2 regions of the Kitasatospora sp. NPDC051984 genome follow, and region 2 is predicted to be linked to the other one. Evidence: riboswitches for the same ligand, from Rfam matches in the RefSeq annotation. Region 2 holds a riboswitch; the other holds the start of a gene.
What was found. Region 2 has a riboswitch for cyclic di-AMP ahead of ACIHEI_RS09150 (M23 family metallopeptidase). Riboswitches for the same ligand answer to the same signal wherever they lie in the genome.

Region 1 (14,769 bases), on a different contig from region 2:
TGCCCGTCCGTACGCCAGGCTCCCGTGCGCGGGGGCGCCACCGCCGTCCCGAGCGCCCCGAGATCATGGCCGGTTCGCCTGCCCTGGTGCTGGCGGTTCCGGCCGTCGCCGGGCCGGAGACCCGTCCGGTCGTCGAGGAGCTGCTGTCCGTCGTGCGCGGCGACCAGCCGGGCATCGAGGTGACGGCCGCTTACCTGGGCGGCGAGGACGCCCAGACGGTGGCCGATCTGCTGAACGCGGCCGCCGAGGCCGGCCAGCCGGCACCGGTCGTGGTGCCGCTGGTTCCGGGGCCGCACGAGTTCCTGCCGGAGCTGCACAAGTCGGCCGCCGAGACCGGCGCCCAGGTGCTGGACCCGCTGGGCCCGCACCCGCTGCTGGCCGAGGCCGTGCACGTGCGCCTGTCCGAGGCGGACCTGGCCCGCGCCGACCGCGCCCGCCTGTTCGCGATCGCCACCGCCGCCGACGGCGTGGTGCTGACCACCACCGGTGGCGAGGAGGCCGCGTCCGCGGCCGGCATCACCGGTGTGCTGCTGGCCGCCCGGCTCGCCGTGCCCGTGGTCGCGGCCGCGCTGGACGTGCCCGGTTCGGTCGCCGCGGCCGTCGAGCACCTGAAGTCGACCGGCTGCGGGCGCCCCGCGCTGGCCCCGCTGGTGATCGGCCCGGAGGCCGACCCGGAGCTGCTGGCCGCGGCCGCCGAGGAGACCGGCTGCCCGAGCGCCGCCCCGATCGGTGCCTACCCGACGGTGGCTCAGCTGATCGCCTCCAGCTACCTGGCGGCGCTCCCCGAGCCCACCGCGGAGCAGTTGGAGGCCGCCGAGGCCGCCGCCGAGCAGCGCACCACGCCGGGGGCGCACGCGGCGCGCTGACGCGCCGTCCGAGGACCGCGACGGGCGGGAGCAGCGCATCGACGCGTTCCCGCCCGTCGCGCTTTTGCCCTGCGCGCGGGCATCAAGCCTGCCGCAGGCAGTCGCGCTTCGCCGTGCCCACGGCGATCAGCCGGTGACGCGCCCCGTTCGCGGCGCGCCGTCGGTGAACTTCAGCACGGGCAGCTCCACCTGCCGCGGCGGCGTGGGCGCGCCAGCGGGGCTGGTGGCGGCGTTCCACGGGCCGGCGGCGAGTCCGGGGCCGGCTTTGCCGAGCGCGAGCGTCTCCGACTGCCCGGCCTTGCGGAACAGGATCTGCTTGGGCGCGGGCGCGTCCGGGTCGAGCCACAGCTCGGGGCCGTCGCCGAACTCGCAGTCCAGCACCGCGATGTCGTCGGGCTTCCCGTCCCCGGTGGCCCGGAACGCCACCCCGGCCTTGCGGTAGCCGATCAGCCGGCTGCGGCTCAGGGTGACGAGTTCGCCGTCGAGTTGGTGTTTGAGGGTGGCCACCGCGTAGTCGGACTTCCCGGCGGCGTCGATCAGCAGCCCGTCGAACACCGTGCCCTTGTCGCGCCCGAGCGCGTGGACGGCGATCCCGCCGGCGGCGTTGCCGTACAGCAGCGAGGCGCTGTAGGCGAAGTCGTTCAGGTAGGCGCCGTGCTCGATGCCCCAGCCGCCGTTGTGGTAGGCGGCGAACCGGCTGACGGTGTGCGGGTGTTCGGAGTTCTGCCAGACGAAGATGCCGTTCTCCAGGTTGTTGTGCGCCAGGCAGTTCTCGAACGTCCACACCCCCTCGCTCGTCTCCGGCCACTCGTACCCGGACGCCCCGGTCGCGCCCTGCACGCCGACGGCCACACAGTCCTTCGCCGAGGAGCCGGTACCCGCGCCGAGGCTGAAACCGGTCAGCCGGTAGCCGCGCGGATTCGGTTCGAACACCGTCCTGGAGGCGACGCACCCCTCGTACGCGATGTCGTCGGACGGGCCCTGCGGGGTGCGGGTGTCGATCGGGCCGTCCCACCAGTACGCGTCCTCCCAGGTGTTGTGGGAGATGCAGCCGCGGAACGTGATGCCGTGACTGTTGTGCGGCACGAACGCGTGGCTTCCGGCGTCGCGCACCACCACGCCCTCGACCACCGTGCCGCGCGAGGTGTCCAGCAGCATGTGGAAGTGCAACCCGTACCGCCCGAGCACCGGCTCACTCACGGGCTGCCCGTTCCAACTCTCCTTCCCCACCGCCCGCGGCCCGACCCGCCGCAGCACCGCATGCCGCACATCGGCCGGCCGGCTGGACGTCAGGTGGACGTGCGCCCGCCCCTGCTCGGTGCCCTCGACCCGCACGTTGCGCGTCAGGTTGAGCACCTCCGCCCCGAACACCGCCCCACCACCGAGACTCACCCGCGGGTGCGCGTGCTGCAACGACGCGGCCAGCGTGACGTTCGGGCCGTCCACCCGCTGAACCGTCACCAGGTCGTACGCATCGGAGAACCCCTCGGCATCGGGCGGCGCGGTCGGCGTGACGGCGAGCTCGTCACCCACCTGCCAACCCTCCGGCGCCACCGCCAGCTTCAGTACGGTGTCCCCCGCCTTCAGCTCGGTCGCGGCCCGCACCCACGCCGTCCGGGGCGCACCGTCCAGCCGCAGGTAGCCGCGGCCGGTGACCCACAGGCCGGTGTCGGTGTCGACGACGGCCATGCCGCCGCCCTGGAACCGCCGTTCGTCGATGCCGGGAAACCGCAAGGTATGGGTGTGCGCCGCATCGGGCGCGAGCGCCAGCACCCCGCGGACCTCGACGTTGCCCGCGCTCTCCAACGTCACCGACCGGTCCCCGGCGAACACCAGCGACCCACCCGTGTCGATCAGCAGCGACCCGACCTTGGCATCACCGTCCAGCACCACCTTGTCGGTGATCCGCACGGCACTCCCCGCCCCGGGCACCTTCCCGCCCCACCCCTCGGCATCCGACCACCGCCGCCCACCCTCGCCCACCGCCCCCGCCGCCGGCTCCGCCCCGGCCAGCGACTGCCGCAGCACCACTCCCCCACCGACCGCCGCCACCGTCCCGACCGCCAGCCAGGCCAACACCCGCCGCCGCCCCGACAACGGCCGCCGCTGCCGCGCGTTCTCCCACTGCTCCACGATGGCCGCCTCCCGAAACGCGCAGGGACTCCGAATCGTCGCGGGCAGCATAGATGGCTGTCACAACGGAAATCGGCGACTTCCGAAACAGCTAAGCATTCTGACGTAGCATCACCCATCAGTTCGACAGAAATGGGCGATGGCCGCAATTCCACGACCTGTCAGCAAAGGGTCTTCAGCGCCCGGGACAAGATGGACAGAACGCCCATAACCCCCCATCCGGTCGATCACAAACACTAACCAAGGTGAATATTTGCCCGACAGGCCACATAACCACCCAAAACGGGCACAAGATCGCCAATTTCCTGACGGAAGCCCAGGTTTGGCCGCTCGCCGTGGAGTTCGTCCGAAATTCCTTGATCGAATTTTCCGGACCCGGTGACGGCCGTCACAGGAATTTGCTAATCGTCCTTAAATCCGCTTAATCTCCTGCCCACGTTCGTGGACACACGGACCCAGCTCGCCCGGAACGCCGAATCCTGCCGCCGGGTGGGCCGGCTCATGCAATGACGCACCGCGGCAGGGGCGGGGGAACCAGGTAAGTCGCCCTGGGGCGGTCCTGACGGACCGGTCCGGGGCTTGGGGTGAAGCCGTGCGCGCCGAAAGGTGTGCGCGGCCGGGCAACTCCAGCCCGAATCCGACAGCTCACCTCGCAGGCGTGGGAGAGGAACGCTTCTTCATGCTGCCCATCAGCGCCAAGCGCGCCCGCCGTCTGATTGCCACCACTGGTGTTGTGGGCATCGGCCTCACGGTCCCCGGCCTGGCCGCGGGTACCGCCTCCGCCGCTTCGGTGGCCACCTGGGACAAGGTCGCGCAGTGCGAGTCCAGTGGCAACTGGTCGATCAACACCGGTAACGGTTTCTACGGCGGCCTGCAGTTCACCGCCTCCACCTGGGCCGCCTTCGGCGGTACCGCGTTCGCCCCGCGCGCCGACCTGGCCACCAAGGACCAGCAGATCGCCGTCGCCGAGAAGGTGCTGGCCTCCCAGGGCCCCGGTGCCTGGCCGGTGTGCTCGGTCCAGGCCGGTCTGACCAAGGGCGGCGCCGCCCCGCAGGTCGACACCTCCACGGGCTCCACCGCCGCCAAGCCGCAGGCCCAGGCCCAGGCCCCGGCCCAGCCGCAGGCGCCGAAGCAGGCCCAGCAGCCGGCCCCGCAGCAGCGCCAGGGCCAGGCCCAGAGCCGCCCGCAGGCTCAGCCGCAGGCCGACACCCAGGCCTCCGGCAGCTACACCGTCGTGGCGGGCGACTGGCTGTCCGCCATCGCCCAGCGTCAGAACGTCGAGGGCGGCTGGGAGAAGCTGTACGAGCTGAACCGCTCCGTCCTCACCGACGGCCCGGACATGATCTACCCCGGTCAGAAGCTGGCGCTCGGCAACGTCGCGGTCGCCCAGGCCCCGGCCAAGCAGTCGGCGCCGGCCAAGCAGTCCGCCCCGGCCAAGCCGAGCACCCCCGCGCCGGCCCAGCCGAGCACCCCCGCCAAGCCCGCCGCCGCCACCACGACCGCCACCACGACCGCCACCGCCGCCGTCAAGGCGACCGGCTCCAAGGCCGCGGCGATCGACTTCGCGCTGTCGAAGGTCGGCCAGCCGTACATCTACGGCGGCACCGGCAACGGCGGCTGGGACTGCTCGGGCCTGACCCAGGCCGCGTTCCGCCAGGCCGGCATCAGCCTGCCGCGCGTGGCCGCGGACCAGGCCGACTACTCGACCCGGGTCTCGCTGAACAGCCTGCAGCCGGGCGACCTGCTGTTCTGGTCGAACAACGGCTCCAACTCGGGCGTCTATCACGTGGCGATCTACATCGGCGACGGCAAGTACGTCGAGGCCGCCAACCCGAAGTCCGGCGTGAAGACCGAGACCATCGCCAACTGGGCGCCGGACTTCGCCGGTCGGGTCTGAACCGCCTGACACCACACGCACCGCGCACACCACGCGCACGCGCACGAGGTGACCGCACCGCGGACACCGCTGCCCTCGGGGACCCTGGTCGGCTCCGGGGGCAGCGGCCTATCCTCAGCCGAGACCGAAGGCCGAACGCCGAACGCCGAAGGCCGAACGCCGGAAGCGGTCCCAAGCCCCTGGAGCGGTGCGATGGCGAAGGTGACGATCACGCTGGACGCGGACCTCGCACTGGAGGCGATGATGCGCCTCGGAGTGAGCAGCCCGCAGGACGCGGTGGAGCTGCTGGTGCGCGACTACCTGTCCACCGGCCGTCGCACCCAGGCCCGCACCGGCGGCAGCCGGGACGGCGAGCGCTTCACCGGCCCGGCCCCGGCCGTCGAAGAGGGCTGAACGCAGCGGCCGAAGCGAGCCCAACACCCGTTACTGTCAAGGAACTTACCGTCTAGTAAGTTCGCGGCGGAGTCCCTACCCTGGGCGAACCCCACCCAAGGGAGTTCGCTGATGGCACACCCCCTCGCCCGTGCCGCCCGCGCCGAGCACCTGCGCGACCGCGCGCCCGTCGAAGTCCTGCACTCCGACGGGCGGGTGGTCGAGGCCCGCACCCCGCACCTCGTCCCGCCGCCGGACTCCGGCAGCCTCGCCGACCTGCCGTTCCGCAACGCCGTCGAAGCCCCGGCCGCCGAGGTGCTCACCAGACGTCAACCCGCAGGCGGGTGGCGACATGTGACGGCCAGTCAGTTCGCCGACGAGGTGGCGGCGACCGCCCGCGGGCTGATCGCCGTGGGGGTGCGCCCGGGCGGGCGGATCGTGCTGATGTCGCGCACCCGCTACGAGTGGACGCTGCTGGACTTCGCGGCCTGGGCGGCCGGTGCGTCCCTGGTGCCGGTGTACCCGACTTCCTCGGTCGAGCAGGCCGAGTGGATCGTCCGGGACTCCGGCGCGGCCCTGGCGGTCGCGGAGGACGCCGACACCGCCGAGGTTCTGACCACGGCGATCGCCCGCACCGGCGGCACGGTGCCGCTCTGGCGGCTGGACGAGAACGCCGTCGAGGCCCTCGGTGAGCTCGGAAAGGCGGTGCCCGCCGGGGAGTTGGAGAAGCGGCGGGCGGCTCTCGGCCCGGACAGTGAGGCCACCCTGATCTACACCTCCGGCACCACCGGACGCCCCAAGGGCTGCCTGCTCACCCACGCCAACTTCCTCACCGAGGCGGCGAATTGCCACGCCCTGCTGGAGCCGGTGTTCACCGCGGCGACCGGGGAGACGCCGTCCACCCTGCTGTTCCTGCCGCTGGCGCACGTGTTGGGCCGGATGATCCAGGTGACGTGCGTGTTCGGCCGGATCCGGTTCGGCCACAGCCCGTCCCTGAAGCCCGCCGAACTCCGGCCCGACCTGGCCGAGTTCGGCGCCACCTTCCTGGTCGGCGTGCCCTACCTGTTCGAGAAGATCCACCAGTTGGGCCGGGCCGAGGCGCAGGCGAAGGGCGCGGCACGGATCTTCGACCGGGCGGCCGAGGTCGCGAAGCGCTACGCCCGCGCCGAACTGGCCGCGCTGGACGGCGGGGGCGACCGCGCCCCGCTGTCGCTGCGGCTGGCGCACGGCCTGTACGACGCCCTGGTGTACCGCCGGGTGCGGCAGGCGATGGGCGGCCGGATCCGGTACGCGATCAGCGGCGGCTCCTCGATCGACCCGGAACTGCTGCTGTTCTTCGCCGGCGCGGGCGTGCTGGTGTACGAGGGCTACGGGCTGACCGAGACCACCGGCCCGTCCACCGTGAACCCGCCGCTGCGGCCCCGCCCGGGCACCGTCGGGCCGCCGGTGCCGGGCAGCGCGGTGCGGATCGCCGAGGACGGCGAGGTGTTCCTGAGCGGACCCCAAATCTTCGACGGCTACTACGAGTTGGGCGCACCAACACCCGAACGGGAACACTGGTTCGCCACCGGCGACCTGGGCCGGCTCGACGAGGACGGCTACCTGACCATCACCGGCCGCAAGAAGGAGATCCTGGTGACCTCCGGCGGCAAGAACGTCTCCCCCGGCCCGCTGGAGGACCGCCTGCGCGCCCACCCGCTGATCAGCCAGGCCCTGGTGGTCGGCAACGACCGCCCGTACGTGGGCGCGCTGCTCACCCTGGACCCGGAGGCGGTGGAGCACTTCCTGCAACAACGCCAACCGGCCACCACGAAAGCCCAGGACGTGACCAGCGCCGTCCCCGTCCACCCCGCCGTCCTGGCCGCACTCGCCGAGGCGGTGCAGGCCGTCAACTCGACCGTCTCGCGCGCCGAGTCGATCCGCCGGGTGCGCGTGGTCGGCGGCGACTTCACCGAGGAACGCGGCCTGCTCACCCCGTCCCTGAAGGTCCGCCGGCAGGCCGTCAGCACCGCCTACCGCCGCGACATCGAGCAGCTCTACACCTGAAAACGCCTGCGGCCCCCGCTCCACCGAGGAGCGAGGGCCGCAAATGCCTTGAAACACCGATCAGTTGCGCGGGCCCGACCCGGTCGAGCCCCGCATCACCAGCTCCGGCTGGAACATGAACTCCGAGCGCTGCGCCGGGTTCCCGCCGACCTCCTCCAGCAGGGCGTCGACGGCGGCGGTGGCCATCGCCTCGACCGGCTGGCGCACGGTGGTCAGCGGCGGTTCGGTGAACGCTATCAACGGCGAGTCGTCGAACCCGACCACCGAGACGTCCTGCGGCACCGACAGGCCCCGCCGGCGCACCGCGCGGATCGCGCCGAGCGCCATCATGTCCGAGCCGCACACGATCGCCGTGCAGCCCTTGTCGAGCAGTGCCTGGGCGGCGGCGTGCCCGCCCTCGACGCTGAACAGGGTGTGGTGGATCAGCTCCCCGGCCTCTTCGGCGGTGCGCCCGGTGAGCTGCTGGAGCGCGGCGGTGAAGCCCTCGATCTTGCGCAGCACGGGGACGAACCGCTTCTGACCGACTGCCAGCCCGATCCGTTCGTGGCCGAGTTCGACGAGGTGCTGGACGGCCATCCACATCGCGGCCCGGTCGTCCGGGGAGATGAACGGTGCGGCGATCTTCTCGCTGTAGCCGTTGATCAGCACGAACGGGACCTGGCGGCCGGAGAGTTTGGCGTACCGGTCGTGGTCGGCGGTGGTGTCGGCGTGCAGTCCGGAGACGAACACGATGCCGGCCACGCCGCGTTCCACCAGCATCTCGACGAGTTCGTCCTCGGTGGAGCCGCCCGGGGTCTGGGTGCACAGCACCGGCGTGAAGCCGTGCCGGCTGAGCACCTGTTCGATGACCTGGGCGAGCGCGGGGAAGATCGGGTTGCTGAGCTCGGGGGTGATCAGGCCGATCAGCCCGGCGCTGCGCTGGCGCAGCCGGGTGGGCCGTTCGTAGCCGAGCACGTCCAGCGCGGCCAGTACGGTCTGCCTGGTGGTCGCGGAGACGCCCGCCTTACCGTTGAGTACGCGGCTGACGGTGGCTTCGCTGACCCCCGCCTGCGCCGCGATGTCGGAGAGTCGCGCTGTAGTCACGAGCCCAGAGCCTATTGCAACCACCTCAGACCGCCCACCATGCGGTGCTGTCGGCCGGGAGTTCGGTGTGCTCGGATTCCACCGTGGCGGCCGAGGACAGCAGCAGCCGGCCGGGCGCCGGAATGGTCACGCTCTCCCCGGTGGTGTTCACGGTGCACACGAACGACCCTTCGGCCGCCTCGCGACGGAACATCAGCACGCCTTCGGGGGCGTCCAGCCACTCGACCTCGGTGCCGGCGCCGAGCGCGGGCTGTTCGCGGCGGACGGCCAGCGCGGAGCGGTACAGCTCCAGCGTCGAGGTCGGGTCACCGGTCTGGACCTCTACCGAGAGTTCGGCCCAGTCGGCGGGCTGCGGCAGCCAGCTCGGGCCGCCGGCCACCGGGCCGAAGCCGTACGGCGCCTCGGTGCCGGACCACGGGATGGGGACCCGGCAGCCGTCGCGGTAGCCGTCCTGCCCGGCCTGCCGGAAGAACGACGGGTCCTGGCGGACCTCGTCGGGCAGGTCGGTGACGTCGGGCAGCCCGAGTTCCTCGCCCTGGTAGATGTACGCGGAGCCGGGCAGCGCGAGCATCAGCAGGGTGGCGGCGCGGGCCCGGCGCAGGCCGAGCGGGCGGTCGCCGGCGGTGCGGATCTGGGTGCCCAGGCCGGGCTCGTTGGCGAACCGGGTGGCATGCCGGGTGACGTCGTGGTTGGACAGCACCCAGGTGGTGGGGGCCTGCACGGGCCGCATCGAGTCGAGCGAGAGGTCGATCACCTCGCGCAGCTTCGCCGCGTCCCAGTCGGTGCCCAGGTACTGGAAGTTGAACGCCTGGTGCAGCTCGTCGGGGCGGACGTAGTTGGCGGTGCGCTGGACGGTCGGGGTCCAGGCCTCGGCGACGCCGATCCGGTCGCCGGGGTACTCGTCGAGGATCTTGCGCCAGCTGCGGTAGATGGCGTGCACGCCGTCCTGGTCGAAGAACGGCATGACGTCGTTGCCGAGCAGCTTCAGCTGGTCGTGGCCGCCGAGGTCGGGCAGGCCGGGGGCCTTGACCAGGCCGTGGGCGACGTCGATCCGGAAGCCGTCGACGCCCATGTCGAGCCAGAACCGCAGGATGGAGCGGAACTCGTCGGCGACCGCGGGGCTGTCCCAGTTGAAGTCGGGCTGCTCCGGGGCGAACAGGTGCAGGTACCACTCGCCGGGGGTGCCGTCGGGGTTGTCGCTGCGGGTCCAGGCGGGGCCGCCGAAGATGGACTCCCAGTCGTTGGGCGGGAGTTCGCCGTTCTCGCCCTTGCCGGGGCGGAAGTGGTAGCGCTCGCGCAGCGGAGTGCCGGGGCCCTCGCGCAGCGCGCGCTGGAACCACTCGTGCTGGTCGGAGGAGTGGTTGGGGACCAGGTCGACGATGATCCGCAGGCCCAGCTGGTGGGCGTCACGGATCAGCCCGTCGGCGTCCAGCAGGGTGCCGAACATCGGGTCGACGGCGCGGTAGTCGGCGACGTCGTACCCGGCGTCGGCCTGCGGGGAGGCGTAGAACGGCGACAGCCACACCGCGTCCACCCCGAGGTCGCGCAGGTAGGGCAGCCGGCTGCGGATGCCGGGCAGGTCGCCCATGCCGTCCCCGTTGCCGTCGGCGAAACTGCGCGGGTACACCTGGTAGATGACCGCGTCCCGCCACCAGCCGCCTCTGGAGGCCCCGGTGGTCGCAGCAGTCGTCCGAGCGACGGGAACGGCGGCGGGCCGGGAGGCGTCGGCCAGGTTCTGGGTCATAGGACAGTCATCCCTTGGGTGCTGTGGAAACGGAGGGTCAGGACTTCGCCGCGCCGGCCGTCAGACCGGTCACCAGGTGACGCTGCACCAGGTAGAAGACGACCGCGGCGGGGATGGCGATGAGCACCGAGGTGGCGGCCATCAGCTGCCACTGGTGGTCGTGCTCGCTGACGAACGAGGCGAGGCCGACCGCCAGCGTGTACTTGCTGGACGAGAGCATGAAGGTGGAGGCGAAGGCGACCTCGCCCCACGCGGTGAGGAAGGAGTAGAACGCGGCCACCGCCAGGCCCGGGCGGGCCAGCGGCAGGACCAGCCGCCAGAAGGCGCCGAACGGCGACAGTCCGTCGACCCGGCCGGCCTCGTCGATCTCCACCGGGATGGTGTCGAAGTAGCCCTTCAGCAGCCAGGCGCAGTACGGCACGGTGGTGGTGGAGTAGACCAGGATCAGGCCGGTGTAACTGTCCAGCATCTGCACGCTGGACAGGATGTAGTACATCGGCACGATCAGCACGGCGATCGGGAACATCTGGGTGACCAGCAGGGCCCACATCAGCGGGCGGTAGCCGGGGAAGCGCATCCGGGAGACCGCGTAGCCGGTGGTGGCGGCGATCAGCACGCCGATCAGGGTGGTGCCGCCGGCCACGATGGCCGAGTTGCCGAACCAGGTGAGGAAGCCGGTGTCGCCCAGCACCCGGCCGTAGTTGGCCAGGGTGGCCTTGTCCATGATCTTCGCCGGGTGCAGGTAGTCCATGTCGTCCGGGCCCAGCGAGATGTACGCGATGTACAGCACCGGGAACAGGGCGATCAGGCTGGCGACGATCAGGGTGCCGTGCGAGAGCACGGTGGCCAGCGGCGAGGACTCGCCGCGCAGCCGGACCTTGACGGGTCGTCCGGCGGGCTTCGCGTCGGCGGCGGGGCGGTCGGCGGGGCGGTCGGCGGTGAGTGTCATGGGGCTACCTGCCTGGTCCTGGTCCTTGGGCTGGGGGTCGGTTCCCGTACGGGCGTCGGCGCTCATCCGTTGGCCTTCTCGACCCGGGCCGTCCAGCGGCGGTAGAAGCCGGTGAAGACGATCAGGATGGAGAGCAGCAGGATTCCGTAGGTCGCCGACTGCGCGTAGTCCGAGGGCTGCTGGCCGAAGCCGAGACGGAAGGCCCAGGTGACCAGGATCTGCGCGTCGGGGGCGCCGGAGCCGAACAGCAGGAAGATGATGGCGAACTGGTTGAAGGTCCAGATCACGCCGAGCAGCACGACGGTGGACGAGACGGTCCGCAGGCCGGGCAGGGTGACGTAGCGGAACCGCTGCCAGGCGCTGGCACCGTCCATCTCGGCGGCCTCGTACAGCTCGGCCGGGATCGACTGGAGCCCGCCGAGCAGCGAGATCATCATGAACGGCACGCCGACCCAGGTGTTGACCAGGATCGCGGCGAACTTCTGCGCCAACGGGTCGGACAGCCAGCCGGGTTCGGGCAGGTGCAGCATCGACAGCAGGCCGTTGACGGCGCCGCCGTCGGCGAGCATCAGCCGCCAGGAGAAGACGGTGACGAAGGTCGGCACCGCCCAGGGCAGGATCAGGATCAGCCGGTAGACGCTGCGGCCGCGCATCTTGCGGTTGAGCAGCATCGCCAGGCCCAGGCCGATGCTGTAGTGCAGGAACACGCAGACCGCGGTCCAGATGACGGTCCAGACGAAGTGCGACCAGAACCGGTCGTACGACGTCGGCCCCCACAGCACGTCCGCGTAGTTGTCGAGGCCGACGAAGTCGAAGCTGTCGGGTATGTGGTTGACGCCGATCTGGCGGCCCACGTTGAGGCTGGTGGCGTTGGTCAGGGTCAGGTAGAAGCCGCGGGCCAGCGGGTAGCCGACCAGCACCCCGAGGACGATCACGACCGGCGCGACCATCGCGTACGCGTACCAGTACTTCGAGTACGACAGCTTGATGCGCTGAACGACCGCAACTGCCATGGGTTGACACCTTCTCCGGGAGGTCCGCCGCCTGCCTCGGCGACTGGTGCTGTGTGGTGTGACGGCGGGCGCCCGGCCCACCGTCAGGTGTGGGCCGGGCGAGCCTGGTTCCGACTTACTTCTTGAAGTCCGGCAGGAGCTTCGCGTAGTCGGTGGCGGTGGCGTCCAGGCCGGCCTTGGTGTCGGACTGGCCCTGGACGATCTTGCCGAGGTTGGTGCCGAAGGAGCCGAACAGCGAGGCGTACTCGGGCAGTTCGGGGCGCGGCTGGGCGGAGGCCAGGATCGCCTGGAAGTCGGCGATGCCCGGGTTGGCCTTGACCTCGGCGGTGTAGGCGTCGCTGCGGGTGGGCAGGGTGCCGTTCTTCAGCGCGAGGAAGGTCTGGCTCTCGGCGGAGGTCAGGAACGCGGCAAGCTTCTCGGCGGCGGCCTTGTGGGCGGCGTCGGAGCCGGCGTAGACCGAGACGTTGTGGCCACCGGTCGGGGCGCCGCCCTTGGCGGAGCCGTTCGGGACGGCGGCGATGCCGAGGTTCTTCTTGTCGGCGAAGGAGGCGCCCTTGTAGATGTTGGTGACCTCCCACGGACCCTGGATGATCGCCGCGACCTTGCCGTTGTTGAAGGCGTCCATCATGTGCGCGTAGGCGTCGGTGGTGACGTCGGCCTTCGCGGTGCCGGGCGAGGTGAACATCGTCTTGTAGGTCTCGATCGCCTTCACCGCCTCGGGCGAGTTGACGGTGACCTTCTTGCCCGCGGCGTCCACCATGTTGGTGCCCTCGCCGTACAGGAACGGCATGGCGTAGTAGCCGTCGCCCGCCTTCAGCCAGAAGCCGTCGACGCCCGCCTTCTCCTTCAGCTGGGCGGCGTCGGCCTTCAGCTCGTCCCAGGTGGTCGGCGCGGCGGCGATGCCGGCCTTGGCGAACAGCTCCTTGTTGTACATCAGGGCGAGGGTGTCGGTGACCAGCGGGACACCGTAGGTCTTGCCCGCGTACTTGGCCTGCTGGATCAGCGACGGCTGGAAGGCGGCGGCGTCGGTCAGCGCCGGGGTGCCGTCCAGCGGCTCCAGGTAGCCGGCCTTGGCGAAGGCGGAGGTCCAGCCGACCTCGGAGCGGAAGGCGTCCGGCGCACCCTTGGCACCCATCGCGGTCTGCAGCTTGGTCTGCGCCTGGTCGAACGGCACGTTCTCGAACTTGACCTTGATGTTCGGGTTCGTGGCCTCGAACTTCTTGACCAGTTCCTGGTAGTTCGGCGCCTCGTTGGTGGCGTTCGAGGTGTCCCAGTAGGTGATGGTGACCGGTCCGTCGCTCTTGGCGTCCGAGCCGGAGCCGCTGCTGCCGCACGCTGCAAGAGTGACCGCAAGAGCCGCAACGAGAGCGGAGGCCGCGATACCACGCCGCATGGAAACTCCTAGAAAGATGAGGGTGCCCGAGTGGGGGGAGGACCGCGCATAATGGCTGTCCGGGCCGACCGCGCCGTCGCAGGCCGTCGGGCTTGAGCAGGAACGTAACAGCGCGGTGAGCACGCCTGAAAGGTCTTGCAGCAAGTTTCTGCAAGTTACCGGCGATCGTTACATCGACGTGTCCTCAGTGTTGCCGCCGCGCGTCTTGACCATCCGTGGCCCTGCGGAAACTCCTTGCACCCCCACCGCCGCTGAGCAGCGAAAAAGGGCCCCGGGACAGCTCCCGGGGCCCTTCTCGATACAGCTCCTGGACTCAGCCGGAGGTGCCCAGCCGCAGCACCGTGCTGGAGCGGAACTCCTGCCCCGGCCGCAGTTCGGTCGACGGATAGGACGGCTGGTGCGGCGAATCCGGGTGGTGCTGGGTCTCCAGCGCGACGCCGGCGAACGGGCCGTACGCCGTACCGGACGGGCCGGTGACGCTGCCGTCGAAACCGTTCGCCGTGTACACCTGCAACCCCGGCTCGGTGGTCAGCACCTCCAGCGTCCGCCCACTGCCCGGGTCGGCCAGCAGCGCCGCCCGCACCGGCGGCCCGTCCGCGGGGCGCTCGCGCAGCACCCAGTTGTGGTCGTACCCGCGCGACTGCTTCAGCTGCGGGTGCCCCTCCGCCAGGCCCTCGCCGATCGGCCGGGGCGTGGTGAAGTCGAACGCGGTGCCCGCCACCGGCTCGTACGGGCCGTACGGGATCTGCCGCTCGTCGGCCGGCGTGATGGCGTCCGCGTCGATGGTCAGCAGGTGGCCGAGCACGTCGCCGCGGCCCTCGCCGGCCAGGTTGAAGTAGGCGTGGTTGGTGAGGTTGACCACCGTGGGCCTGGTGGTGACGGCCCGGTAGGAGATGGTCAGTTCGGCGCCGCTCAGCGTGAAGTCCGTCCAGACGTCCAGCGCGCCGGGGAAGCCCTGGTCGCCGTCCGGCGAGTGCAGGTGCATCCGCACCCCGCCGGGGATCTCCTCGGCCTCCCACACCCGGTGCGAGAACGAGTCGGGGCCGCCGTGCAGGGTGACGCCGTGTCCGGTGGGCAGCAGCGGGTGGTCCTCGCCGTCCAGGGTGATCCGGCTGTCGGCGATCCGGTTGGCGTACCGGCCGACGGTGACGCCGTAGTGCTTGGCCGGGCCGAGCAGCGTGCCGACGTCCTCGGTGGTCAGCAGCACCTGGGCGGGCGTGCCGTCCCGGTCCGGCGCGGTCAGGGTGTGCAGCGCCGCGCCCAGCGTGATGAC
Region 2 (14,769 bases):
CGTGGCCGGGCGGCACCCGGCGGACGCCCCGGAAGGGGGTGCGGTCGCCGAGCGCCTCGGGTGTCTCGGGGGTGGCGAGGCGGGCGGCCAGGTGGCCGGCGTCCAGGGGTGCGCCCACCAAGTCGGCCAGCGGCAGTGCGGCGGTGGCGTAGGCGGTGCCGCCGGCGAACGGGGTGTGGAAGACCGGCTGGACGCCGGCCAGGTCGGTGAGCAGCACGGTGGAGCGGGTGCCGGCCCGCAGCACGACGGTGTAGCTGCCGGGCCAGTGGGTGAGGTGGCGCAGCGCGCCGCCGCGGGCGGCGGCCAGGCCGTCGGCGAGTTCGCGGTCGGTGGCGCCGCAGCGGCCGGCGACGGCGAGGCGCAGGGTGGCGGGGGTGTCCTGGTCGGCGCGGTCGGTGGGGTCGCGCGGGTCGAGTCCGCCGCGGACCGTGGCGGGGGCGCCGGGGCGGAGCACGGCGAGGCGCAGTTCGTCGGGGCGCCAGTCGCCGACGGCCCAGAGCGGGTCGGGGCCGCTCCAGAGCAGGGTGCCGGCGATCGGCCGGACCGCGGCGAGCGCCGGGTCGGCGGTCGGGCCGCTCCAGCCGGTGAGCCACCGCATCGCGCCTCCGTGGTGCCTCGGCGCGCGGCGAACATCCGATGATGTGTGGGGAATTGGCGCACCGTCAGGAGTAATCGTGCCACTGGCGCGACGAAATCGGGCCAGGCTTGCGCGGCGGGGCGCACGGACCGGGCCACCCCCTCCGGGGCCCGGGCCGTGCGGGTCCTCGAACTCCCGCCCGGGGAACGGCCGGTGGCCGGACAGCACGGCGCGAAAGTGGTCCGTGGACGCTGCGAAAGCGGCCGAGTTTGGCCGAAAGGCATCGCACGAGCCGGGAGGGCATCCGCATGCCCTCCCGGACGCGCCGCTGCCCGCGGGGATTGAGGCAGCGTTTCCCCCGGCCCGCCGGGTCCTCGACGGCGGGCCGATCCACAGGCACCAGCGAATCGCCCACCTGCCGATGCGGCCAGGGAGCACGGATGGCGCACACGGGCACGGGACGGGAGCACGGTTGTGCGGCAGGTACCGGCCCCTCGCTCCGGGGGCGTCAGGTCGGCGAGCGTGGCATCAGCGCGTTCCCGCCAACCGGAATGCGACCTCTTAACCGTGGGAACGCGGGCGACTACGCTAGGTGCAAGCAGTCCGGTGGCGTGCTGCTGCCGTCGCGACTCGCCGCCATCCGCGCACGACGTCGCCAGGGGGTGCCACCGCCACCATGACCGTCAGCTCACGAGGGCCGAACGACCGGCTCGGCGCCCTCCTCGCGCTCGCCCAGATCAGCAACGCCGGGCTCGCCCGCCGGGTCAACGACCTCGGCGCGCAGCGCGGCCTGACCCTGCGCTACGACAAGACCTCGGTGGCCCGCTGGGTGACCAAGGGAATGGTGCCGCAGCGCCCGGTGCCGCACCTGATCGCCACTGCGCTCGGCAACAAGCTCGGCCGCCCGGTGCCGCTGGAGGAGATCGGCCTCGCCGACTCGCACCCCACGCCCGAACTCGGCCTGGAATTCCCGCGCGAAGTCCCCGAGGCGGTCCGCTCCGCCACCGAGCTCTGGCGCGTCGACCTGGACCTGCGGCGCGGCCCCGGCGGCGGCCGGTGGAGCGACAGCCTGGCCGGCACCTTCTCGGTCGCCGCGTACGCCACCCCCGTCTCCCGCTGGCTGATCACGCCCGCCGACGGTTCGGTGGCCCGGGAGTCCGCCCCCGACCTGTCCGGCTACCGGGCCGGGCACGCGGACGCCACCAAACTCCGCGAGGCCGCCCAGGAGGCCCGCCGCTGGGACTCCAAGTACGGCGGCGGCGACTGGCGTTCCTCGATGGTCCCGGAGTGCCTGCGGGTGGAGGCCGCCCCACTGCTGCTCGCCTCGTACAGCGACGCGGTGGGCCGGGCGCTGTTCGGCGCCACCGCCGAACTGACCAGGCTGGCCGGGTGGATGGCCTTCGACACCGGCCAGCACGAGGCCGCCCAGCGCTACTACATCCAGGCGCTGCGCCTGGCCCGGGCCGCCGGCGACGTGCCGCTCGGCGGGTACGTGCTGGCCTCGATGAGCCTGCAGGCGTCCTACCGTTCCTTCCCCGACGAGGCCGTCGACCTCGCCCAGGCCGCCCTGGAACGCAACCGGGGCCTGGCCACGGCGCGCACCATGAGCTTCTTCCACCTGGTCGAGGCCCGCGCCCACGCCAAAGCCGGCAACGCCCCCGCCTGCAGCACCGCGCTGTCCGCCGCCGAAGCCGCCCTGGACCGGGCCCGCCCCGGCGACCACGACCCGACCTGGATCGACTTCTACGCCTACGACCGCCTCGCCGCCGACGCCGCCGAGTGCTTCCGCGACCTCGGAGTGCCGTCCAAGGTCCGGCACTTCACCCGCGAGGCGCTGGCCCGCCCGACCGAGGGCTTCGTCCGCTCGCACGGCCTGCGGCTGATCGTCTCCGCGATGGCCGAGGCCGAGGCCGGCGACCTGGACGCCGCCGTCGCCGCCGGCGAACGCGCCGTCGAGGTCGCCGGGCGGATCTCCTCGCACCGCAGCCGCGAGTACGTCGTCGAGCTGCTGCGGCGCCTGGAGCCCTACCAGAACGAGCAGCGGGTCAAGGAGCTCACCGAACGCGCCCGTCTGGTCCTCACCAGCGGCTGAAGGGCACGGGTTTGAAGCACGACGTCCAGGTCCTGGTGGTCGGCGGCGGCATCGTCGGCCTGTCCACCGCGTACGCGCTCACCCGGGCCGGCACCTCCGTCATGGTGCTGGAGAAGGAGAGCGCCCTCGCCACCCACCAGACCGGACGCAACAGCGGCGTCATCCACAGCGGCGTCTACTACCGGCCCGGCTCGCTGAAGGCCCGCTACGCCACCGAAGGCGCCCGCGAGATGGTCGAGTTCTGCCGCGAGCAGGGCGTCGCCCACGAAGTCACCGGCAAACTCGTCGTCGCCACCGACCCGTCCGAACTCCCCCGCCTCGCCGCCCTCGCCGAACGCGGCCGGGCCAACGGCATCCCGCTGCGAGAACTCGACCCGGCCGGCATCCGCGAACACGAACCCGAGGTCACCGGCATCGCCGGCCTGCACCTCGCCACCACCGGCATCTGCGACTTCACCGCCGTGGCCCGCCGGTACGCCGCCCTCGCCGGCGAACGCGGCGCCGAACTGCGGCTCGCCACCCCCGTCCTGGACATCGCCCGGCGCGCCGACGGGGTCACCGTCACCACGCCCACCGGCGAAATCCGCTGCGCGGTGCTGGTCAACTGCGCCGGACTGCACAGCGACCGGATCGCCCGGCTGGCCGGCGACGACCCCGGCCTGCGGATCGTCCCGTTCCGCGGCGAGTACTACGAACTCACGCCCGCCCGCCGGTCGTTGGTCCGCGGCCTGGTCTACCCCGTCCCCGACCCGGCGTTCCCGTTCCTCGGCGTCCACCTCACCCGAGGCATCCACGGCGACGTCCACGTCGGCCCGAACGCCGTCCCCGCGCTGGCCCGGGAAGGCTACGACTGGCACACCATCAGCCTCCGCGACCTGGCCGGGACGGTCCGCTTCCCCGGCGCCTGGACGATCGCCCGCCGGCACTGGCGCTACGAACTCGGCGAACTCCACCGCTCCCTCTCCAAACGCGCCTTCACCACCGCCGTCCGCCGCCTCCTCCCCACCATCACCGAATCCGACCTCCGCCCCGCCCCCGCCGGCGTCCGCGCCCAGGCCGTCGCCCGCGACGGCACCCTCCTCGACGACTTCGCCTTCGCCGGCACCGGCCGCCTCGTCCACGTCCTCAACGCACCCTCGCCGGCGGCGACGGCGTCACTGGCGATCGGGCGGGAGGTGGCCCGCCGGGCCATGGCCGCACTGGGGTGAGAGAAGCAGGCGGGTGAACGCGAGCTGGCGGGCGCGAAACCAGGGGCGCTGGGAATGCGCGACAAGCGCAAACCCGTCCGTAAGGTCGCGAACACGTGCAAGTGATGGTCCTGCGTCGCGATCTTGAGGTTGGGCGCCTTCCGCTGCGCGCAGTTCCGCCCCCTCGGCTTCGCCTGGGGGTACCCCCAGCGCCCCCGGGTTCGCACCCGCACGTGCCCGATCACCCGATTTTCGAGCTCCCGTAGACTCGTGTGATTGTGACTTCCTCCGCCCCCAGCCCCCAGTTGCCCGCGTCGGCCCGGCTGTCCGCCGCCCCGGCGGCGTACCCCGCGCCGATGTACCCGCACAAGGCCACCGAGGCCCAGCACCGTGAGCAGCGGATCCGCAGTTTCCAGCCGCGTCGTGGTCGGATGACCAAGGCGCAGGCGGGTGCGCTGGACCGTGGCTGGGAGCGTTTCGGCCACGCCATCGACGGCACCCCGATGGACCTGCCGGCGATGTTCGACGGCCGTCCGGTGACGCTGGAGATCGGCTTCGGGATGGGCGACACCACGGCCGCGATGGCGGCGGCCGACCCCACGTCCGGGATCCTCGCGGCGGACGTCCACACCCCGGGCCACGGCAACCTGCTGCAGTTCCTGGAGCGCGACGGTTCGGAGAACGTCCGCCTCGCGGCGGGCGACGCGGTCATCCTGCTGCGCGACATGCTGCCGGACGCGTCGCTGGCGGGCCTGCGGGTGTACTTCCCGGACCCGTGGCCGAAGCCGAAGCACCACAAGCGCCGACTGATCCAGGAGTCGTTCCTGGAGCTGGTGCTGCCCCGCCTCGCCCCGGGCGCGCTGGTGCACTGCGCGACCGACTGGGAGCCGTACGCCGAGCAGATGCTGGCCGTACTGGAGGCCTCGCCGGAGCTGGAGAACCTGCACCCGGAGGGCGACGGTTCGCCGTGGCTGGAGCCGGACGAGCACCCCGCGGGCACCGTCCCGGGCTACGCGCCGCGCCCCGACTGGCGTCCGGTGACCAAGTTCGAACGGGCCGGCCTGGCCAAGGGCCACGCGGTGCACGACATCCTGTTCCGCCGCCGCTGATTCGCTGCGCCGCACGCCGAATCGTCCCTGCGCGGGACAGCGACGGGCGGCGCGCGCGTTCTCGCGGGGGACGTTCCGGGTAGAACAACGCCGAAGCGGCGTCCGCCGCTTCGCCTTGCTGACGGTCTGTCACCCCGGCCGTACGGATTGTGCTCCCCACTCCCGCCGGAGTGGAGGATTCGCCTACGCTTCTGCAGGTGAGCAGTCCGCCCGGCGGCAAGGCCTCCCCCAGCCTGCCTGTAGGGGTCGCCGCCATGGCCGCCGATCTGCCGCCTTCCCGGGACGGCGCTCGGGCGTTCCCGGAGTCGGGGGCGCACCGGGTGCGGGTGTACCTGTCGGCGGTGGGGCGGATCCCGGGGCAGCGTGGTGGCCGGGTGATCCGGGTCGCGCCGTCGGTGGTGCGCCGGTTGTGGCCGATGCGGCGGCCGGCCGCGTCCTCGGCGGTGGCGGCGCTGGCGCTGGCCGGGTCCGGGGTGCTGATCCTGCATCTGGTGCAGCGTCAGACGGGGACGGCCGGGTTGCTGGTGGGTCTCGGGCTGGCGTTGCTGCCGTTGCCGTTCGTACTGGGGGCGCTGGCGTGGCTGAACCAGACCGCGCGGGTGCCGATCCGGCACACCCTGTTCTGCCTGGCCTGGGGGGCCTGCGCGGCGACCACGGTGGCGATCATGGCGAACGGCTGGGCGAGCGACTTCCTGATCGCCCACCGGGGCGCGCGCGGGGAGACCTGGGGCGCGGAGTTCGCGACGCCGCTGATCGAAGAGGTGGCGAAGAGCTCGGCGCTGCTGATGCTGCTGCTGCCGTTGCGGCGGCGGCACCACTGCGAACCGGGCCGCCCGTGCGGACGGCTGCGACGCCTGCTGCGGCACCGGCACGACGACCCCGAGCGGGCGGTGGCACTGTTCCGGCCCGCGCCGGCCTGGCGACTGCGGGCCCGCTCGCACCCGCGCACCCTGGCGGCGGGGGCGGTCCTGGGCGGGGTCACGGCGTCCGGCTTCGCGTTCACCGAGAACGCGCTCTACCTGGGGCGGGCGTTCACTGCGGACCGGCAGGCCCGGCTGGACGCGATCGGCCTGGGCCGCCCACCGAGCCTGCGGGACTTCGACGGGACGGTGCACACCTTCGTCCTGCGGGCCCTGCTGTCACCGTTCGCGCATCCGCTGTTCACCGCGCTGGCCGGCATAGGCCTCGCGGTGACGCTGACCACCGGCCGCCGCTGGGCGGCCCGGCTCGGCGCCCCTGCGGGCCTGCTGCTGGCGATGGGCCTGCACGGGGTGTGGAACGCGGCGGCCGGACTGGGCACCGACGGCTTCCTGCTGGTGTACGGCCTGGTGATGGTGCCGTGCTTCGCGGCGCTGGTCTGCTTCGCGGTGTGGGCGCAGACCCGCCGCACCCGCCAGCCGGCCGGTCCCGGCCGACCAGCGCGGTGACCTGCGCGGGTGCCTGCGGAGAACGGATTTCCTTTTCTCGCAGGAGTCACGTAGAGTCGTGTTCACCGACGCGGGGTGGAGCAGCTCGGTAGCTCGCTGGGCTCATAACCCAGAGGTCGCAGGTTCAAATCCTGTCCCCGCTACTCAGTAGCAAACGAAGGCCCGGAGGCATCGCCTCCGGGCCTTCGTCGTGCCTGCCGTGAATTGCCCGGCAAATTAATCCGTTGCCCGCCCCGACAGTGGTGCCTACGCTGGCGGCACACTGAAAGGAGGTGATCCTGAGTTGAGTTCCTTCAGGATGCGTGAGGTGGCTGCTCGCTAGAGCCGCCCCTGCCTGCGCAGCGGTGAGGCCCCACTGGCCTCCGGCTCAGGCTAATTCCCAGCAGTCACCCGGCCCGTGGGCTCACCGGTACATCCCCGGTGCCTCGACCGCCGCCCCCGCCCAGCGGGGCCCGGCCCGAGGAGCAGCCCACGGGCCGTCTGCGTTCTCCGGGCCGGCCGCTGTGGCAACCACGGTGAGTACAAGGCCGACATGGCCCACGGTTCACCGTCCACGGCACAGCCGGTCACCGTGGCGACGACCCGCCTGCGTTCCCCGGCCGTTCGGGTCTCTCATGGGCGCTTCGCCGGGAAGCCGTGGCGGCGGGCCAGGGTGGTGACGGCGAGGACGGGGAGGAGGAGGGCGAGGGCGAACCAGGGGAAGGCGTTGGGGCCGGAGAGGGTGAGGAGGAGGCCGCCGACGGCGCCGCCGAGGCCCATGGCGGTGTTCCAGGTGGCGACCAGGAGGGTTTGGGCGCGGTCGCCGCCCGCGTCGGCGGCGGCGGTCTGGAAGAGCGGGGGGACGGCGCCCCAGCCGAGGCCCCAGAGGGCGGCGGCGAGCAGGACGAGGGGGGCGGCGGGTGTGGGCAGCAGCAGGAGTCCGAGGGCGGCGAGGACGGCGGCGGTGGCGGCGAGGGTGAGGTGGCGCAGTCGGCGGTCGACGAGGGCGCCGGTGATGGCGAGTCCGGCGACCGAGGTGATGCCGAGGACCAGCAGGACCAGGTCGCGGCGGTCGGCCATGCCGTAGTGGTCGAGGAGTGCGGCGATGTAGGTGTAGAGCACGTTGTGGGCGAGGACGAACGCGGCGACCACGAACAGCACGGGCCGGACGCCGGGCAGGCGCAGCGCCGCGAGGAGGGGTTCGGCCCGTCCGGTGCGCCGGCCGGGGGCGTCGGGGACGGCGGCGGCAAGCCAGAGCAGCAGGGCGGCGGCCAGTACGGCGACGAGTCCGAAGGTGGGGCGCCAGCCGATCAGTCGGCCGGACCAGGTGCCGAGCGGGATGCCGAGGGAGAGTGCGAGCGGGACGCCGATGCCGGTGACGGCGATCGCCCGTCCGTGCAGGTGCGGTGGGCTCAGGCGGCGGGCGTAGCCGACGAGTTCGGACCAGATCGCGGCGACGGCGACGCCGGCGGCGATCCGGGCGGCCATGGTGAGGGGGTAGGACGGGGAGAGCGCGGTGACGGCGTTGGCGATCAGCAGGACGGCGACGGCGGCGAGTACCAGGCGTTTGCGGGACCAGCGGGCGGTGGCCCGGGCGAGCGGGATCGCGGAGAGTCCGGTGGCGAGGGCGTAGCCGGTGAGCGACTGGCCCATCGCGGATTCGCCGACCCGCAGGTCGTGGGCCATTTCGGGGAGGACGCCGGCGGGCAGCGCCTCGGTGACGATGCCCAGGAAGGCGGCGGTGGCGAGGGCCAGCAGCGGGGACCAGCGCAGGCCTTGGCGCGGGGTCAAAGTGGTTGTGCCGATGGGCAGTTCGGTGTGGGTCGCGGTCATGCCGCTATCCTCGAACCCTCACATCGGTGTGAAGGTCAAGTCCTTTCCGGCGGACGGGAGACGCGGATGCGGATCGGCGAACTGGCGGGCCGGGCGGGGGCCTCGCCCCGGCTGCTGCGCTACTACGAGGAGCAGGGCCTGTTGAAGCCGGAGCGTTCGGCGAACGGCTACCGGGAGTACGACGAGGCGCTGGTGGAACGCGTCCGGCAGATCCGTTCGCTGCTGGACTCGGGGCTGTCCACCCGCACCATCCGGGACGTGCTGCCCTGCCTGACCAGCGGCCAGTACCACGTCCGGGGCGCCACCCCGGAGACGCTGGCGGCGCTGGAGCACGAGCACCGGCAGCTCACCGAGCGGGTGGAGTGCCTGTCCCGCAGCCGGGACGCGGTGGGCGCCTACCTGCGGGCGGTGCGCTCGCTGCGGGACGCGCCCGCCCCGGCCGACTCCTGCTGAGGGGCGGTCACCGGGCCGGGGTCAGGGCCAGGATGCGGTGGGGCGGGGTGGTGGTCAGGACGCGGCTGGCGATCCGGTGGTGGCGGAGGGCGGCGCGGAGCTCGGTGAGGTGCGGGCTGAGGCTGCCGGTGTGGTCGTAGAGCGGGAAGATCCGGACTTCGCCGTCGGGGGCGGTGACCCGGGCGAGTTCGCGCAGGGCGCGGAACTGGTCGGCGGGGGTGAACAGCGCCGGGTAGGCGAACAGCAGGTAGGAGCTGAGGGTGAGGGCGAAGCTGCCGTCGGCGAACGGGAGTCGGGGCAGCGCCGCGGCCACGTAGTGCCCGGGGTGGGCGGCGGCGTCGGCGGCGAACAGGCGGCGGGCCCGCTCCCAGCTGCGCAGGTACTTGTCGGGGCGGCGCCGGCCGTGCCGGCCGCGGGGAAGGTGGTGGGCCGGGTCGCGGCGGATGGCGCCGGCCATGGTGTCGTGGCCGACGGCGGCCAGTTCGGCGAGCCGGCGGGTGCCGAGCGCGTAGCCGGGGTCGACGGCGACCACCTCGCAGCCCAGCGTCCGGGCCTCGGCGGCGAACGCGGCGGCGCCGCCTGGGCAGTCCAGCAGCGGGCCGGGCAGGCGGCTCAGGTCGGCGCGGGTGAGGCCGAGGTAGGCGCAGTACTCGTCGAGCGGCCGGGAGGTGATCAGCACGGTCCCGGCGGCCGGCGCGCGGCGGTGCCCGGGGCGGTCTACGGGGCGGGCGCTGCTGACCGGGCACATCGGCGGTCCTCCGTCCCTCCGGACGTTCGACGGACCCGGGGTGCGGCCCGGGCCCGCAGTCATCCGACCACGGGCCCGGGGGGTGGTGCATGTTCAGCGGCGCACGGTCAGCGGTCGGCCAGCAGGCCGCGGGCGGCGAGCCGGTTGGCGCCGTTGAGGGCGCGGACCAGCTGCGGGGTGATCAGGACGAACAGCAGGCCGAGCAGGCTGACGGCGCCGATCTGGTACGGCGAGACGAGCTCGTAGGTGTGCTGGACGCCGTTCGAATCCGTCCAGTCGGCGACCCGGTAGCCGTTCCAGTCGGTGTAGTGGGGCCACACCCACTGGTAGGCGGGGAACAGCAGCAGCGCCCAGCCGACGACGAAGAAGACCAGCGAGACCGTGAAGCTGAAGACCGCCCAGGGGAACATGACGAACTGGTACAGCGCGCCCCGCCAGCCCGCCCCGTCGCCGAGCCGGGCGGTGATCAGGCCCCAGACGCCCTCCCGCTGGACCTTCACCGGGGCCGGGGCGGGCAGGTCGAGGCCGAGCAGAGTGCGTATCCGGTGGCGTTCGAGGGCGCCGAAGCCGCGGCCGGTGATGGTCACCAGGGCGAGCACGGGCAGGCCGAGCGCGGTGACGGCGAGCCCGATACCGGAGCTGAACAGCGCGATGACGAGGGAGAAGCCGAGTACGGCGATCGGGAGGCCGCTGAGCGCGAAGCCGAGCTCCCGGAAGGCGGCCCGGGAGAACGGGGCGCGCCAGAACCCGGGCCGGGTGGAGTGGTCGCCGGTGGAGGCACGGTACGCAGCGGTGGACATCCGCGGTCCTTCGGGTGGTCGGGGCGGTGCCGCCGGTCGGCGGCGTGGGCACTACTCCAAGGTGCCGTACCGGGCCGGGGTTCCGGAATGAGGTCTGCTTCCCGATCGATGGTGGGGTTAACCCCCGGGTCGCAGGGCGGGGGCGGCGAGTTGGACGGCCCGCCACTCGGGGGCGAGCAGCGAGTACTGGAGTGCGTCGTGCCAGCTGCCGTCCCAGTGCGACTCGGCGCGGATCCGGCCCTCGTACCGGAAGCCGGCCCTGGTCAGCACCCGGGCGGCGGCCGGGTTGTCGGGGTCGGTGCGGGCGAACAGCCGGTGCAGGCCGAGGGTGTCGAAGCCGAGCGCGCACAGCAGCGCGGTGACCTCCCCCGCGTAGCCGCGGCCCCAGGTGTCGTGACGCAGTACGCAGCCGAGCTGGGCGGCGTGTTCGCCGTCGCGGGTGAGGGCGCCCTGGCCAATCGGTTCGCCCGCCGGGTCGTCGACGGCCAGCCGGTAGTGCTGCCGCGGCTCGGCCTCGGCCTCGTCGAGGTAGAGCTCGATCTGGTCGGCGCATTCCTCGAAGTCGGCCGCGTCGAACGGGAGATGCCGGATCACCCGGGGGTCGCCGTGGAGGGCGTGCAGCGCGGCGACTTCCTCCGGGGTGTGGTGGTACTCCCGCAGCGTGAGCCGGGGGCCGGTCAACCGGACGGTCTGCATGGGACTCGACCCTACCGGTCGGCCCCGCGCGGACCGGTTAACGTACCGGGGTGGACGACGAAGACCTGCACCTGCTCCCCCGTACCCGTGCCGCCGACCTGCTGGACTGGGCGGCCGAGGAGGGTTTGGAGGCGGTACCCGAACCGGCGGTGCGGACCGTACTGACCCTGCTGGAGCTGGGCGGCGCCCGGCTGCACGACGGTTTCCCGGAGCTGTCCTCGCCGGTGCTGGAGCACCTGCTGTACGAGCAGCTGCACCTGTACGTCCAGCCGGACGGCGACGCCTGGGCGTACCCGGCGGCGGTGCGGCTGCTGATCGAACGTCAGCGGGCGGCGCGGCGGCTGAACGCCAAGCGGCTGGAGAAGCTGCGCGAGGAGGCCGACTGGCAGGGCCAGGTGCTGGTGGACTCGCTGCTGCGCCGGTCCGACCTGCTGACCTGGCCGCGCCTGTACACGCTGCTGCTGCGCGCGGACGGCGTGCCGGTGGACGACCTCGACCAAGTGCGGGGCTGGCTGGAGGACTTCCGGGCGCTGGACGTCGAGGAGCGCTTCGCCGCGTACGAGCGGGTGCCGGGGGTGGATCCGGACGGTGGCTGGGGCCCGGAGCGGGCGCTGCTGGTCGGGGTGTCCACGGACGGGGCGCGCCGGCTGCTGGAGCACGGGCTGATGCAGCGCAGCTACCGCAACCTGGCCGAGCTGAACGCCCGGGGCCTGCCGATGCCGGACGAGCTCTCCGGGGAGTTCGAGGACTTCGAGGAGGCGGTGGCGCAGGCCGCGATCGACCTGTGCGGCGAGTGGACGGTGCCCGGGCTGGCCCGGCTGCTGCTGGAGGAGTACCCGGAGCTGGCCCCCGAGGTGTACTGAGGGTTTCGGCCCGCCGGGTCCACCGATCGGAGGACCCCGGAATCGTCCTGATGATCCATCGGTCCTGGCCGTCCGGACGATCCGCGGGGCGGGGCCGCCGGGCCAGGGTGGAGCCATGGACATCGTGACTCCGGCCGGCGCCACCTCCGTCGGCCTGCGCCCGTCGTTCCGTCGGATCGCCGCGCAGGCCGCCGCGCTCTGGTCGGCCGTCTTCGCCCTGGTGCACCTGTACTGGCTGCTGGGCGGCCGGGCCGGTCTGCCGGGCGGGCTGTCGGTGCTGGACAACACGCCGCTGCTGGTGATCGACATCATCGCGATACCGCTGTGCGCGGTGGCCGCGGCGCTGGCCCTGGCGCTGATACGGCCCTGGGGCGAGCGGCTGCCGGCCCGCGGGCTGCTGTGGGCAGCCCGGGGCACGGCGGTGCTGCTGATCGTGCACGCCGCGCCCTCCGTGCCGGACTGGCTGGCGCTGGCGGCGGGTCACCGCTCGGTGGCGGAGCTGGACGCGATGGCCCGCTTCGCGACCGTGCTGTACGAGCCGTTCTTCCTAGCCGGCGGGCTGCTGTTCGGCTGCGCGGTGTTCGGCCGTCGGCTCCTGCCCGAGCGCGGCGGCCGTCGATGAGCGGAAGAACTACGGCTGCAGGCCGCGCTGCTGGAGCCAGGGCAGCGGGTCGATCGGGGCGCCGCCGCCGGGGCGGACCTCCAGGTGGAGGTGCGGGCCGGTGACGTTGCCGGTGGCGCCGACCGCGCCGAGCACGGTGCCGGGGGCGACCTGGCCGGAGGCGGTGGCGATCCGGGAGAGGTGGCAGTACCAGAGTTCGGTGCCGTCGGGCAGGGTCTGGATGACCCGGTAGCCGTAGGGGCCGGACCAGCCCGCCGAGGTGACGGTGCCTCCGGCGACGGCGGCGACGGGGGTGCCGGTGCGGGCGGCGAAGTCCAGGCCGGTGTGCAGGTGCGCCCAGTGCGCGCCGGACTGGGCGAAGTGCGCGGTCAGCTGGTAGCCGGCCACCGGCAGGGTGTGCGCGGCCTGCTCGGCCTCGGCCTGCTGGGCGGCCCGCTTGGCCTCGGCCTCCTGCGCGGCGGCCAGCCGGGCGGATTCGTCGGCGGCGGTGCGCTGGCCGTCGGCCTGCTGCTGGATGCGGGCGGCGAGGGCGAGCCCGGGGTCGCCTGCGAGGAGGCCGTCGGAGGCTTCGTCCGCGGCTGTGACGGGCACCGGGGCGGCGGCCTGCGCGGGGGCGGCGCCGAGTGCGGTGGCGCCGAGCGCGGCGGTCATCGCGGTGACGCCCAGCAGGGGCGCGCCGGCGCGGGACTGACGGGGCAGCCGGTGCCGGGCGGCTTCCGGCTCGACCGGGTGGTCGAGCAACTGGGTGCCGGTGCTCTCGGTGTAGGTCGACGCCACGGGGGCGTGCTCCTTCCTTCCCTGCCGCCGACCGGGTTAGCTGACGGGTTCGGAGGTGGAAGGTCTCCTACGGTCGGGCCCAGGGCCGTCCCGATTCACCCCGGTGGAAACGTGGTTCCCCGGCTCCTGGGACGCCCCGAAGGGTGTGCCCAAGTGGATTAGGCGTGGCGCACGGTGCCGCATGGTTACGGCGTTGCCGACCGCGCTGCGTTATCAAACGTTAATCCTATGGACCCCATGATTCCAAGCCGCTACCACGAGACAGCGAAGATTTCCTGACGCCCTATGGGTGATTTGTGACGGTTCACCAGAGCCAACCTGACGGATTGTGACCGAGCGGTTGAGTATCCGTACTCACGCCACGCCTCCGGGCCGGCGCGACCCTGATGCCATGACCGCAACCGTGCCGCACCGGACCACCGCCGCCTACTTCGCCCAGGCCGCCGTCTCCTTCGGACTGGCCACCGCCGCGCTCTCGCTCGGGATCGCCTACCTGCCGGTGAGCGCCTGGATGCGCGCCTTCCTCGCCGTCGGGCTGCTGTACGAGATCACTTCCGCGTTCACGCTGGCCAAGGTGATCCGGGACCGCCAGGACGAGGGCGCGATCACCAGCCGGGTGGACCAGGCCCGGCTGGACAAGCTGCTCGCCGAGCACGACCCGTTCAAGGTGGAGGGGATCTGACCGATCCGGCCGGCCTCCACGGCTTGACGGCTAAGGCTATTAGCCTTAGCTTTATGGCTATCGGCAGTCGGCCGGGCCTCCAGCGCCCGGCGCACCGCAACGCCCGCCCAGGAGGCCCGCGATGAACAGCACCCTCGGCACCACCCGGTACGTCGACGTCCCCGGCGGCCGGATCGCCTACGACGACACCCCCGGCACCGGCGTCCCGGTCGTCCTGCTGCCCGGCATGCTCGACAAGCGCGCCACCTACCGGCACCTCGCACCGCTGCTGACCGCCGCCGGGCACCGGGTGATCACCATGGACCTGCGCGGCCTCGGCGAGTCCTCCACCGGGTTCACCGACTACTCCCCCGCCGCGATCGCCGACGACCTGGTCGCCCTGCTCGACCACCTCGACCTGCGCGGCGCCGTCCTGGCCGGCAACTCCTACACCGGCGCCACCGTGGTCCGCGCGGCCGAGCTCGCCCCCGGGCGGACCGCCGGGGTGGTGCTGATCGACGCCTTCATCGAGAACCTCCCGCTGAACGCCTTCCAGAAGGCCCTGTTCGGCCTGGCCGCCCCGCTGGTCACCGCGTTCCCCGGCCTGTGGAGCTCGATGCAGAAGTTCTACTACCCGACCGCGCGGCCCGCCGACTTCGACGCCTACCGGGCCGGCCTCGCCGAGATGCTGCGCGAGCCCGCCCGGAAGGCCGCGCTGCGCGGCTACCTCACGGGAGACTCCGCGCCGGTCGGCTGGTGCGAGGCCGTCGACGTGCCCGCGCTGGTGCTGATGGGCAGCAAGGACCCCGATTTCCCGAACCCCGAGCTGATCGCCGACCGGCAGGCCGCCGCGCTGCGCGGCCGTAAGGTGATGATCGAGAACGGCGGCCACTACCCGATGGCCGGCTACCCCCAGGCCGTCGCCGACGCCCTGCTCCCTTTCCT

Region 1: another riboswitch for cyclic di-AMP. It lies ahead of ACIHEI_RS27290 (transglycosylase family protein); the one in region 2 lies ahead of ACIHEI_RS09150 (M23 family metallopeptidase).

Annotation. Positions count from the first base shown of each region.
Region 1 is NZ_JBIUCB010000017.1:10,655-25,423, forward strand. It holds gene ACIHEI_RS27280 (hypothetical protein) at 1-866, shown strand, start outside; gene ACIHEI_RS27285 (hypothetical protein) at 993-2,999, opposite strand; cyclic di-AMP (ydaO/yuaA leader) riboswitch at 3,497-3,673, shown strand; gene ACIHEI_RS27290 (transglycosylase family protein) at 3,679-4,896, shown strand; gene ACIHEI_RS27295 (hypothetical protein) at 5,089-5,289, shown strand; gene ACIHEI_RS27300 (AMP-dependent synthetase/ligase) at 5,401-7,314, shown strand; gene ACIHEI_RS27305 (LacI family DNA-binding transcriptional regulator) at 7,375-8,397, opposite strand; gene ACIHEI_RS27310 (glycoside hydrolase family 13 protein) at 8,423-10,141, opposite strand; gene ACIHEI_RS27315 (sugar ABC transporter permease) at 10,179-11,090, opposite strand; gene ACIHEI_RS27320 (carbohydrate ABC transporter permease) at 11,153-12,103, opposite strand; gene ACIHEI_RS27325 (extracellular solute-binding protein) at 12,219-13,496, opposite strand; gene ACIHEI_RS27330 (aldose epimerase family protein) at 13,810-14,769, opposite strand, start outside.
Region 2 is NZ_JBIUCB010000003.1:542,536-557,304, reverse strand. It holds gene ACIHEI_RS09215 (asparagine synthase-related protein) at 1-598, opposite strand, end outside; gene ACIHEI_RS09210 (MFS transporter) at 1,254-2,669, shown strand; gene lhgO (L-2-hydroxyglutarate oxidase) at 2,681-3,877, shown strand; gene trmB (tRNA (guanosine(46)-N7)-methyltransferase TrmB) at 4,135-4,965, shown strand; gene ACIHEI_RS09195 (PrsW family intramembrane metalloprotease) at 5,163-6,392, shown strand; tRNA gene ACIHEI_RS09190 (tRNA-Met) at 6,462-6,535, shown strand; gene ACIHEI_RS09185 (MFS transporter) at 7,005-8,204, opposite strand; gene ACIHEI_RS09180 (MerR family transcriptional regulator) at 8,271-8,657, shown strand; gene ACIHEI_RS09175 (class I SAM-dependent methyltransferase) at 8,665-9,405, opposite strand; gene ACIHEI_RS09170 (sensor domain-containing protein) at 9,513-10,205, opposite strand; gene ACIHEI_RS09165 (GNAT family N-acetyltransferase) at 10,323-10,901, opposite strand; gene ACIHEI_RS09160 (hypothetical protein) at 10,952-11,764, shown strand; gene ACIHEI_RS09155 (DUF3995 domain-containing protein) at 11,880-12,386, shown strand; gene ACIHEI_RS09150 (M23 family metallopeptidase) at 12,396-13,163, opposite strand; cyclic di-AMP (ydaO/yuaA leader) riboswitch at 13,174-13,338, opposite strand; gene ACIHEI_RS09145 (YiaA/YiaB family inner membrane protein) at 13,555-13,845, shown strand; gene ACIHEI_RS09140 (alpha/beta fold hydrolase) at 13,967-14,769, shown strand, end outside.